3 regions of the Paenibacillus sp. YPG26 genome follow, and region 2 is predicted to be linked to each of the others. Evidence: riboswitches for the same ligand, from Rfam matches in the RefSeq annotation. Region 2 holds a riboswitch; each other region holds the start of a gene.

Region 1 (4,252 bases), 1.8 Mb from region 2:
GTCTCTGATTAATACACCGGAATTTCAGCGTTTGAGAAGGATCCGGCAGTTGGGAACATCTTATTTGACTTTTCACGGGGCAGAGCACAGCCGGTTCTCTCATTCACTAGGGGTCTATGAAATTACGCGCAGGATTATCTCCCAATTTGAGAGATCCTCTTATCCCGATTGGCCCCTGGAGGAGAAGCAGGTTGCCTTGTGCGCGGCTCTTCTGCATGATCTTGGGCATGGCCCGTTCTCTCATTCTATTGAAGAAGCCTTCCATATGAATCACGAGGATTGGACCTGCAAGATTGTGCTTGGGGATACCGAGGTCAATAGGGTGCTTAGAAGGGAAGGGGATGACTTCCCGGAGAAGGTCGCCTCAGTGATACGTAAGGACTATGATAAAGCCATTGTGGTCAATCTGGTGTCGAGCCCGCTTGATGCGGACCGTATGGATTATCTGCTGCGGGATGCTTATTTCACCGGTGTTAACTACGGCACGATAGACATCGACCGGATTTTAAGAATGCTTCGTCCTTTTCAAGGCAGGGTGGTGGTTAAGGAGTCAGGAATGCATGCCGTGGAGGATTATCTGATGTCCAGATATCAAATGTACTGGCAGGTATATTTCCACCCGGTTACCCGGAGCTCCGAAATTATACTGCGTCAGATCTTCCGTAGGGCGAAGGAACTTCATCAGAATGGATTCAGGTTCTCCTTTCTGCCTGACCCTTTGCCAGGCCTCTTTAATCGGGATCTAACCGTAGAAGAATATTTACAGCTTGATGAAGCATTGGTGCAGACCACATTTGTCCAATGGAGACGTGAAGATGATGGGCTGCTAGCAGATCTTTGCTCCCGTTTCATTGATCGGAGGCTGTATAAATATACTGAACTGGAAATGCTAGATATGGAAATGATTGATGGAATGCGCCGTATCTTCCGGGATTTAGGACTTGATCCTAATTACGATTTGGAGATTGATTTTCCGACGGATCTTCCCTATGATGTGTTCCGGCCTGAAGATGACTCCAAGAAACAAATTTTGCTGCTAGACCGCCAAGACAGGCTGCGTGAAATTTCGGAGGTATCTGACATTGTTCGTTCCATCAGCGGAATTCACCGTGGTAAATACCACATGTACTACCCGGAAGATAAGCTGCGTGCAGTAGCTCATCTGCTGCCTGAAGAAACAGTCCGATTATTTAATTTGCAGATAAGCTAAAGGAGGTTATTTCACCATGCTATTTGACACACACACCCATTTGGATGCTCCGCAGTTCGACGAGGATCGCGAAGAGGTAATTGCCCGCGCAGTGGAGCAGGGGGTGACCCGGATGGTTAATGTCGGATTTAATCGGGAGACGATTCCTTCCACCATGAAGCTGGCTGAAGCTTATGAGTTCATCTACGCTGCCGTTGGATGGCATCCACAGGATGCAATAACGATGAAGGATGGAGATCTGGAATGGATAGCAGAGCTCTGTGGACATAAGAAGGTCGTGGCTATCGGAGAGATTGGGCTGGATTATTATTGGGATACCTCACCGAAGGATGTCCAGCACGCTGTATTCCGCAAGCAAATTGGACTTGCCCGCAGTCTGAACATGCCCATCGTTATTCATAACCGGGATGCGCACGAGGATGTGGTTCGAATCCTGAGGGAGGAAAAGGCCAGTGAGGTTGGCGGTATTATGCATTCGTTCTCGGGCAGCTGGGAGACGGCCAAGATGTGTCTGGATATGGGATTCCATATTTCCTTCGGGGGGCCTGTTACTTTCAAGAATGCCAAACAGCCGAAGGAAGTATTAGTACAGATTCCGGATGACCGTCTGCTGGTCGAGACCGACTCTCCCTACCTGACTCCGCATCCATTCCGGGGCAAGAGAAATGAGTCGGCCCATGTGCGGCTTGTAGCGGAAATGGCAGCTGAGCTTAAAGGCATTTCTCTGGAGGAATTAGCTGATATAACAACCAAAAATGCGCTGGAACTATTTGGTATTCGCTGAAATCGGGAGTAAAAGTGGTGAAATAAAGAGTATTTCGGAAAGATTAATTGTTTTTAATCAATAAAAGGGTGATTATTACAAAATATTAACCAAATATTTAAAAAAACTAGTTGATTCCTGCTTTACAACATGCATATAAACAGGATAGAATCTTTTCAGTAATTGATTTGTTAAGTTTGTAAAGCGGCGTGATTTTGCTAGCTAAGTGAATTTCACTAAGAATTGGATTCATTTACATGGCTTTAGCCCGCTTACACAGTCAATTACAAGGTTCCAAGAACCAGTCTCGCTGAATCTCCCTCACCGGAGAACGGGGGAACCAATACGGTTATTCTGAAGAATGAATGTTCCGTATTTGATTTCTTTACGGGTCTTTGGGGTGAATTCAAGGTCATTGCGCCATGAGCGGATGAACTAAGATAGGGCAGCTCTCTACGCCCGAACCCGACAGCTAACCTCGTAAGCGTATGAAGAGAGAGGCATACTCGTGCATCCTACATTCCTTTAGTCAGCCGGAAGCCACGAAAGAGATCCTCTTAAACTCTTTCTCTAGGCTTCTTTTTGTTTTGAATAAAGGTGATAGGACGGTCATACAGTGGTATGACAGGAGGAGCCTAACAGGCTGGAGCAGGATGCGGAATGCGGGTATTTCAGCATTTCGTAAAAAACGGTATATAGTCGCGTCAAATTCTATATGAGTCGATCTTAGACGGCGGGGCTATGAAGGAGGACGTAAGAAGTGGGCTTTTTCGGACCTAAAGAAACTACCCATGGTTCACGATCATCCAGCATGTCTTACGCGTTGCGATGGAAGCAAGAGAACAAGCGTCAAATTATAGTTGGAGGCATCATCACCGTCGCATTGCTTGTCAGCGTAATGGCTTGGTTCTACATCCAGGCTGACAAGAGCATCTACTTGGTTGCAGATGGCACAACGCAGTCTGCCGGCACGCCGGAGACGAAGCCAGATCAAGTGCTGGAACAGCAAGAAGCTAACCTGAATGTCGGAGAGAACGGTTCACCATCCCTTAGCAGTACTTTTCAAGATGGGAATCAGCTCTTCATCGACCGTGTGGTTCCGGTTAAAGTCACAGCGGATGGCGTGACTAATCAACACCTTACTACAGCGGACAATGTTCAGGAGGCTATCTCCAAGCTGGGCGTATCTGTATCAAGCGAAGATAAGGTGTATCCTTCCTTGAACAGTCCGATTCAATCGGATCTGCATATTCGTATCGTCAGGGTTGATAAGCATATCCTGAAGAGAACAGAGAGCATTCCTTACACCTTCGTCAAGACTTCGGATCCCTCCTTGGAGAAGGGCAAGACCAAGCTGGTTCAGAAGGGCCGCACGGGTGTTGTGGTTCACGAAATTGAGAAGGTATATCAAGATGGTGAGTTCGTATCGAAACGGTTGGTTAATAAGTCCGTTGAGAAGCAGCCATCCACAAAAGTATTGGCTGTAGGCACGAAGCCAAAGACCCAAGTTCTAGCAGCGAGCATTGACCGTTCCTCCCAGGCTGTGAAGATCAGCCAGAACAACAGTATCAAAAAGGGCGGCGTGCAGTTTAAATATAAAAAGGTGCTGAAGAACGTATCCTTAACTGCTTACTCTTCTGAAGAGGACGGTATTGGTACCAGGACAGCTTCTGGAACCCGCGTAAGCGAAGGAAGAACCATTGCGGTAGATACCAAAGTGATTCCAATGGGCTGGTGGGTCTATATTGAAGGTGTGGGCTTCCGCAGAGCGGAGGATACAGGCGGCGCCATTAAAGGCAACAAAATTGATGTGTATTATGATAGTTTGAAGGCTGCCAATAACTTTGGCCGCAAGAAGGGACGCACGGTCTACGTGATTGGTCCTGTCAAACCGGAATTGAACTAATCCAATCTGTACTGACATTTACTTTGGACGTGGAATAAGGTACCATTACAGATGGTTAATATGTATATGATAAGAAGAGGAGCCTTCCTCTTCTTTTTGTTATTCTGATACTTAATATATCGGAAATACAGACAGTTTGATTAAGCAGTCGGACGAAGTGAACAAGAGAACAGGCGCCTAAGGGTGCTTTTCTTTTATTATAAAGCTGTGGTGGAAAGGGTGGCGTCCATGATCAAGGAGGTCATTGTAGTAGAAGGCCGGGACGATACGGTTGCCGTCAAGAGAGCGGTAGAGGCCGATACGATTGAGACTGGCGGGTCAGCCATTGGTCCGGCTGTCATTAGAAAGATCAAGCTCGCACAAGAGCGCAGGG
Region 2 (4,252 bases):
CCGCGTTGCGACGAATAAGCTCAAGCAGGCTCGTTCCCTCCCGTACATCTCCAAATAACACTGCTCCTGCTATGTTACCTGTAGGAGAGATTACAATCTTCTTATAAGTTCCTCTCTGACCGTCATAGGAAATGATGGACTGTTCGGCATTTTCTTCATGAATTTGTCCTGCCGAGAACACCTTAGCACCCGCAACCTTTAGCTGAGAGAATAATATGGAGCCTTGGTAAGGAGCTGTCTGTATGCCGCACACGGTGCGGGCGAGCACCTTCCCTTGTTCATAAAGTGGAGCTACCAGTCCATAAGAAATGCCGCGATGCTCGGCGCATTCACCAACTGCGTAGATATTCGGGATACTGGTCTCCATGAAATCGTTCACGATAATACCGCGATTCACCAAAATGTTGCTTCTTGAAGCCAATTCCACATTTGGCTGGATACCGACCGCCATGATCACCAGATCAGCTGAAATATGCGATCCATCGGAGAAGCGCAGCCCCGAAGCCCTCCTTCGTCCCGTAACTCGGGTAGTATTCTTATCCAGAAGGAAGCTCATCCCCTGTACCTCAAGCTTCTCTTGAAGCATCCGGGCCGCAGTCCTGTCCAACTGGCGGTTCATCAGAAAGGGGGAATTGTGGACGACCTCAACCCTCATGCCTTGATTAAGTAGTCCCCGTGCTGCCTCAAGACCTAATAATCCTCCACCGATCACTGCTGCTTTGCGATATGTCCGGGCTGATTCGATAATCTGAAGGCAATCTGTGATATTACGGAAGGCCATTACGCCAGGCATGTCGGCACCCGGTAGAGGAAGCATGAAGGGCAGGGAGCCTGTAGCTAGAATCAGCACATCATACCTGCGAATTCTCCCGGAATCTGACAGTACGGTCATCTTCTCAGGATCTATACAAGTGATCTTCTCTCCGGCATACAGCTGAATTCCGTGTTTGGCATACCAATCCCAATCATGGAGAATAATCTCCTGGATCCCTGAATCTCCTTGGAGCACTTTAGATAGCAGAATGCGGTTATAATTGGGATAGGGTTCGCTTCCGAACACTGTAATTTCAAATTCATTCGGTGCAAGCTTCAAGATTTCTTCAATGCACCTCACTCCCGCCATTCCATTGCCTATCATCACAAGTCTTTTTGTCATCTACACTCACTCCAATGTAAGTAAACCTAACTAAATTCTGAATTTACTTTAATGTTAGTTTCTATAACATAGATGATAAATTTCCATTTATAAATACTAATTTTTAACAAATATAGCCTTAGTAACAATGTATAGTCAACATTTATGTTAGGTAATATGACATTTGTTATTTGTATTAATCCTATTTTTAATTTTTATCAGCAAATAGTTAACTATAGTTGTTATAGTTATGTCATAAATCTTATGTATAAAGCAAACAGGCTCTTCCGGCACAATGCCGAAAGAGCCATACGATAACAATATGCCTGTTCTACAGATTCTTGGCAGAGAAAGTATCCCCGCCTTCTATACGACCAGTCTCGAAGCCTTTGTAGAACCATCTTTTCCTCTGCTCGGAGGTCCCATGGGTGAAGCTCTCTGGCACTACATAACCTCTTGCCTGCTTCTGCAATGTGTCATCCCCCACTGCACTGGCTGCAGTCAAAGCTTCATCCAGATCGCCTTCCTCCAGCACACCCATCCCTTGAGCACGGTTGGCCCATACACCAGCCAAATAATCTGCCTGAAGCTCGAACCGTACAAGATACTTGTTGAATTCAGCTTCACTCAGCTTCTGCCTAAGGGGCATGACTTTGTCACTTGTTCCAAGCAGAGTCTGCACATGGTGTCCAACCTCATGGGCGATCACATAAGCCATAGCGAAATCACCTGGCGCATTGAACTTCTGCTTAAGCTCGTCATAGAAGCTCAGATCAATATACAGCTTCTGGTCTCCAGGACAATAGAACGGGCCTACCGATGATCCTGCTGTCCCGCAAGCCGACTGCACACTGTTCGTATACAGCACCAGAGTCGGGTTCTGATATCTAAGCCCTTCCTCCCTGAACACTTCTGTCCATACATCCTCAGTATCAGCAAGCACGACCGAGACGAAATCCTTCATCTCCTGTTCTTGCTGTGTAGGGGTATATGCAGAATTAGAATCTGTTCCTGACCCCGTCATATTGCTCAAGAGGTCACCGCCATTCCCGCCAAGCAAAGTGACGAGCAGCATAATAATAATCCCGCCGATTCCCCCGCCTACAAGGGTCTTGCCTCCCATCCCCCTACGGTCTTCGACGTTGGAGCTTCCTCTTCTACCTTTCCACTGCATACGGCAACCTCCCTTATCGCATCCGCCTAGCGCATTTAAGATGTTATAAGTGTTTATACCCGGGAATGGCTGCTGTTCACACTCCATTTACTGGAATCTGCATAAGATTCTCCATCATTGCTGCTTGAATGGTGCCTTATTCGTCGTCACGCGTTAGCTGCTTAGGTTAGTTGTTGATTGTCATGGAAAGTTTTGACCCATGAACTGTCGGGACAGGCGTGCTACAATTTGTAGCGAGCTTGGATCCTCAATCATAGCTACTGCAAATTCTGGGATCCAAGCAAATAAGGCCGAAGCTTAATTTACAAGCACGGGGGACCCATACACTGGGGTGAAGCCATTCCATGGCAGGGTGATTACTCTTTGACCCTAATCCGTCAGCTAACCTCGCAGGCTGTTAAAAGGAGAAATGTACAAATGAAATTACAGAAAAATCTAGTTACAGGCGCACTCGCGCTTAGCCTATTCGCAGTCACCGGTGCGGCATCAGCATCTGCAGCCGCAGATACCACCACAGAGAATTACAACAAGGTCTGGTCTTACAGCACGAACCAAAGCTTTTCATGGAGTCATGTACTGCAGCAGCTCAGAACTATGAATAACCAAGCATCCGCTGCGACTAAAGCTCAAGGCACTACCGGGAACCAGGCATCGCAGAAGACCAAGAGTAACACCCATACTACGCAGAACAACACGAACACTGCCAAGACTGGCACATCCGAATCCGCCTATGCAGATCAAGTGGTAGCTCTCGTTAATCAGGAACGTGCCAAAGCGGGTGTAAAGCCGCTGGCTGCTGATAAAGCACTGACTGTTATGGCGCTTGACAAAGCCAAAGATATGTATAACAACGGCTACTTTGACCATAATTCACCTACCTACGGATCCCCTTTTGATATGATGAAATCGTATGGTATTCGTTACACTTATGCAGGCGAGAACATTGCCAAGGGCCAGAAGAACCCCGCCGAGGTTATGAAAGCATGGATGAACAGCCCTGGACACAAGCAGAATATTCTAAGTCCTAACTTCACCAAGATCGGCGCTGCCTATTATAATGGCGAATGGGTACAAGAATTTATTGCGGACTAATCAAGCTAATTCAATCTTATTACAGCAAGAGACTAACCCGGCTTAGCGGATTAGTCTCTTGTTCTATATTATGAATTTGGAATGATAACTAGGGTCTCCTACAAAAAGATACATGCTTAGCCTGCCTTAATAAGCATATATGTATGACTTAAGTAAGTTACACTTTCTTCTCATCTCTATAGAATACTTGGGCACCGGCAATGCCGGGATGGGTCATCTCATAAGGATCCAGAATCTGATCAAGTTCCTCTTCAGTAAGCACATTATATTTGAGACACAATGCCCTCACAGACTCTCCAGTGAGAATCGCTTCTCTAGCTATTCGGGATACGACCTCATAACCAAGATGTGGGTTCACGGCAGTAATTATGCCTACACTTCTCTCCACATCGGCCTTCGTCTTCTCCGTATTCGCTTCAATCCCTGATAAGCAGAAGTCCGTGAATACCCGGAATGAATTATTCATCATACTGATGGATTGGATAAGATTGAAGACTAATACAGGCTCCATTACGTTAAGCTCAAGCTGCCCAGCTGATGAAGCCAGGCAGATCGTGTGGTCATTGCCGATCACCTGGAACGCGACCTGATTGATCACCTCGGCCATCACCGGATTGACCTTGCCCGGCATAATGGAGGATCCCGGCTGTCTCGCAGGGAGGAAGATTTCGTTAAATCCAACACGGGGGCCTGATGCCATAAGTCTCAGATCATTAGCGATCTTCGACATATTCATCATACATACCTTCAAAGCCGCCGATACTTCGGTATAAGCGTCTGTATTTTGAGTAGCATCAACAAGATGAATAGCTGTTACAAGCGGAAATCCGCTGATCTGTGTCAAATATTCA
Region 3 (4,252 bases), 1.8 Mb from region 2:
AGATATTTGTTCTGGAAGGTTGAAACCTTTGGCAGATATCTAACGTTTTAGAAGTAGGTACTAAGATAGCAAAAAGAAGACCGCAGGCGATTCCGGCAAGAATCGTGCGGTCCACTCGGATGTAAATTCCATTTGAGGGAATGGAGTTTACAGGTTCACAGCATATTTAGTGTATTTGGCTTTGCTAAGAACACGCTTAGCTCCAAGGTAGCGTTTGCTGTAGTAGCTGCTGCTGAGACGGTCAATGTGAATGCCTTTTGAGGAAGAGGCGTGTGCGAATTGGCCGTTTCCAAGGAATACTCCGACATGAGATACACCGGAACCGAAAGTATTAAAGAAGACAAGATCTCCGGCCTTCAATTGGCTCTTCGCCATAACTGGAGAACCCTGATGGAATTGAGCTTTGGATTGACGGGCAAGGGATACGCCCATTTTCTTGAACACATAAGATGTAAATCCGGAACAATCAAACCCACTTGAAGTTACGCCGCCCCATTTATAAGGAGTACCGTATACACTCTTCACCGTGTTAGTTAATGTGGAATCTGCGAATGCGCTGCCTGTTCCTAGTGTGAACAATAATGCCAAGCTCGTTGCCGCTGCTGCTAGTTTCTTTCTCAAGTTGTTATGCTCCTTCCAATGCCTGCGAGGTTAGCTTGAGGATTCGGTTGAAGGTTCCCTATGACCCCTCTGATGCAAGATCAATTCACCCATAACTGGTTCCCCCGTTTCCCAGGTGCGTGGGAATTCGGCTGGTTTGTTGGTTTAGTGCACCTGTGCTGAAAATCCGCAAGATACGGGATTTCAGGACCCAGCGTTCACGGGAAGCGATAGTATGACTTTCGTATGATCATCATATACAGACTTCGTGACGCTCCGACATAGGACAGTAATAATTACAAAGTTGTTACTAATTACTTGCCTATTGTACCAAAGGGCCCAAGCTTTGGCAAGTTTGTTTTACACTTTTTTTGTCAAGATAACGGTTTATTTGTCGAAAAATTGGCTAATACTATATTATTAGTCTAATTATATACAGACAAAAGCCCGCATCGATTCCGGCAAGAATCAATACGGGCGATGCCAAGGGAACTGCTTATCTTACATCAATTGTTGTCTTTGGAGGAATCGGCAACAGATTGAAATACTTCGTTGCTCATAATACGCTTAGCTCCAACGTAGCGGTTGGTGTAGTAGCTGTCACTCAGCTTGCTGATGGTAACGCCTTTTGAGGAAGAGGCGTGTGCGAATTTGCCATTACCTACAAATACACCTACGTGTGACACACCATTACCAAAAGTATTGAAGAATACCAGATCTCCGGCTTTCAGTTCATCTTTCGATACGGCCTTACCCATCTTGAATTGGGCGCCCGATTGGTGAGGAAGGTCTATTCCCAGTTTGTCAAATACATACATCGTAAAGCCTGAGCAATCGAAGCCATTCGTGGAGGTTCCACCTGACTTATAATCTGTGCCAATCACTTTGTCCACGACTTTGTCCAGCTTGGAGTCAGCGAAAACGCTTCCAGTCCCAAGGGTGAATAAAATGGACATTGATACTGCTGCAACCACAAGTTTCTTCTTCAAAAGCGGTTAAACTCCTTCCAATGCCTGCGAGGTTAGCTTAAGGATTCGGTTGAAGGTCCCCTATGATCCCTCTGTTGCGAGATCAATTCACCCAAGATGGTTCCCCCGTTTCCCGGTGCTGGGAATTCGGCTTGATATCTGTGCACCTATAACAAGAATACGACATTAAAGTCGAATCTCCTGCTTGTGACAAAAAAATAATTACAATGTTGTTACTGTCTGTTCATAATTCACATTGTAGCAAGGCAGGTATCTTTTGGCAATGGTTACTTGCGAGATTTCCAGGCCGGTTGAAACAGGAAAGGCCTCCGCAGATCTGCGGAGGTCTTGGGGGGCGTAGAGTTAGAGGAGACCGAAGGAGATTCAATTCTTCTCATTCCAAAGGTGATATTGGGAGGAAATATGCCAAATACTGAGAAGTGAACGGATGAAAGGATAGGATTGCTGAAGGATAAGTGCCAGAAATCCGGTCCAGATCCAGGAGACGGTACTAAAAGCGCCGAACAGGAGCAGGGTTACCCCGCCCAGGCAGAGGGATATGCCTATAACGGTAAGCAGCTGCCGCAAGCAGCTTAGCATAGAGGGGAGCATTCCCCGGCCAAAAATATAACCGAACTTGGCGTACAGAAGAAGCTGATGAATCAAATAGCCATAAATCAGCCATCCCAGAATATATATAGCCGTATAGAGAAGTGGATATCCGCCAGACTGTATGCCCTGTACAAGGAGATCCAGCAGCTTGGGTCCGAGCCAGTAAGCGGGACCAAGTACGAGAAGGAGCTCTATCAGGTAAAAGACGGTGACCGGCTTCCACAGCCTGCCGATCCCCTGGAAGAATACCAGACCGGCCCCGTCCGGGGTTAATGGACGAAGTCCATAGAGAATTCCGGCCTGAATGAGCGGGGTCAGCAGCATGCGCAGAATGAACATGCCGGCCAGAAGCCAGAAATACAGATGAACCTCGGAGCTGTATTTGAGCTCCAGCTGACCTTCAATCAGAAATAGAATGCGGCTTAGCTCGCCCGGCGCCGGATCCGGGTAGCGCTGCAGCAGCGGTATAATGGCAGAATTGATCAGCCGGTAGAGAAATACACCCCAGAGCAGCTGATAGAGGAACAGGATAATGACGACCGGGAACTGATCTTTGGTACTTTGCCATCCGTTACGAATGTATCTCACTCTATTGTCACCTCACCATGAGAGCAATCCAAGTAGGGACTCCACTACTTTGGTTATGCCCAGATTCCACCGCGTTCCGGTCTTCTCTTCCACTTCTGCTTTCAGATAATTGTTAATATGCTTGTTCTCCAGCACCAGGGTGTAGCGGGGATCGATCATTGCCCAGGCCAGCGGCTCCTTGTACTGCAGCTTGTAGACAATCTGGTTCTCATCACCCTTCCAGATCTTGCGCACAAGATGTCCGTCTTTGTAGCTGAACAGGACGGGAACCTCCGGATAGCTGCCGCCGAGTCGGCTGATCTTCACGACAGACTCATATAGGGGGCCGGGAGTCTTCTGTACTTGGTTCACGGTGATGGAATCAACCGAGTAATTTATCATTTGCCCGCTGTATACATACTGATTGAAATAATCCTTCCAGGACTGCCCGGTCACCTGCTCCACGACTCTTTGGAAATCCGAGGTTGTCGGGTGCTTGAAGCGGTATTTGCTGCTGTAGCGGGCCAGGATCTTGTTCATGGTTCCTGCTCCAACCTGCCGTTCAATGCCGAGCAGTACGAGCTTGCCGCGGGTATAGACATTTTGGGCATAGATATCGGAGGATCCGTATTTCCAGGATTCCAGAGGCAGCGCGGCTGGATGGTTCACGAAGCTGGCCTGAACAGGCAGATTGGGCTGAATTCCATAGGCGCTCTCCATGAGTTTGTCTTCAGCGTAAGAAGTGAATCCCTCATCCAGCCAGGCTTCTTCGAATTCGTTACTTGCGATCATGCCGTAAAAATATTGGTGTCCGATCTCGTGCACCACGGTTCTCTCCAGCTCATACCCAGGTGAGAGCGAAGTCGCTCCAAAGGCAGTTACGAGGGTCGGATACTCCATTCCGCCTGCCCCATTGCCGCTTGCCGGGGGAACCACGATGGACAGGGTCGAGTAAGGATAACGGCCATACCATTTGCTGTAGGAAGACAAGGCAGCCTTAGCCGCATAGAAATAGCGGTCCTTAAGGTCCTTATGCAGCGGATCGAGATACAGCTTGATCCGGACACCCGGGACCTCGGCCGAGGAGAATGGCTCCTCCGCATAGACAAAGTCCGGGGAAGCCGCCCAGGCAAAGTCATGCACATCATCGGCATAGAACTGGTAGATCTTGCGATTCTGCTTGACCGCTGCGGTCTTGGTGGGAAAGCCGGTCGCTGCGACGATATAGGAGCTTGGCACATTGATCCGTACACTGAAGATCCCGAAGTCGGAGTAGAACTCCGAGCTTCCGTGGTATTGATGCAGGTTCCAGCCTTCGGAGGCGCGGCCGCGGGTTCCGGCTGGCTCATACACACTTATTTTGGGGAACCACTGCCCGGCCATCACGAAGTTATCCGCGGTGCCCATGCGGGCGAATACCTTGGGAAGCTGGACCTCAAAGCTCATGAGAATAGTTATGCTCTCTCCGCCCTGAACGGGGCGGGGAAGCCGAACCTTGACCAGAG

What was found. Region 2 has a riboswitch for cyclic di-AMP ahead of LDO05_RS10455 (CAP domain-containing protein). Riboswitches for the same ligand answer to the same signal wherever they lie in the genome.
Region 1: it holds a riboswitch for cyclic di-AMP, as region 2 does, so the genes downstream of both, LDO05_RS00140 (resuscitation-promoting factor) here and LDO05_RS10455 (CAP domain-containing protein) in region 2, are expected to answer to the same signal.
Region 3: it holds a riboswitch for cyclic di-AMP, as region 2 does, so the genes downstream of both, LDO05_RS00495 (C40 family peptidase) here and LDO05_RS10455 (CAP domain-containing protein) in region 2, are expected to answer to the same signal.

The regions. Positions count from the first base shown of each region.
Region 1 covers NZ_CP084530.1:26,370-30,621, forward strand. Annotated here, with positions in the region: gene LDO05_RS00130 (HD domain-containing protein) at 1-1,210, shown strand, start outside; gene LDO05_RS00135 (TatD family hydrolase) at 1,227-1,994, shown strand; cyclic di-AMP (ydaO/yuaA leader) riboswitch at 2,272-2,476, shown strand; gene LDO05_RS00140 (resuscitation-promoting factor) at 2,734-3,879, shown strand; gene rnmV (ribonuclease M5) at 4,108-4,252, shown strand, end outside.
Region 2 covers NZ_CP084530.1:2,225,691-2,229,942, forward strand. Annotated here, with positions in the region: gene nirB (nitrite reductase large subunit NirB) at 1-1,156, opposite strand, end outside; gene ypfJ (KPN_02809 family neutral zinc metallopeptidase) at 1,467-2,309, opposite strand; cyclic di-AMP (ydaO/yuaA leader) riboswitch at 2,588-2,720, shown strand; gene LDO05_RS10455 (CAP domain-containing protein) at 2,727-3,401, shown strand; gene aspA (aspartate ammonia-lyase) at 3,559-4,252, opposite strand, start outside.
Region 3 covers NZ_CP084530.1:100,758-105,009, forward strand. Annotated here, with positions in the region: gene LDO05_RS00490 (C40 family peptidase) at 148-621, opposite strand; cyclic di-AMP (ydaO/yuaA leader) riboswitch at 626-764, opposite strand; gene LDO05_RS00495 (C40 family peptidase) at 1,107-1,589, opposite strand; cyclic di-AMP (ydaO/yuaA leader) riboswitch at 1,596-1,731, opposite strand; gene LDO05_RS00500 (hypothetical protein) at 1,953-2,768, opposite strand; gene LDO05_RS00505 (M1 family metallopeptidase) at 2,781-4,252, opposite strand, start outside.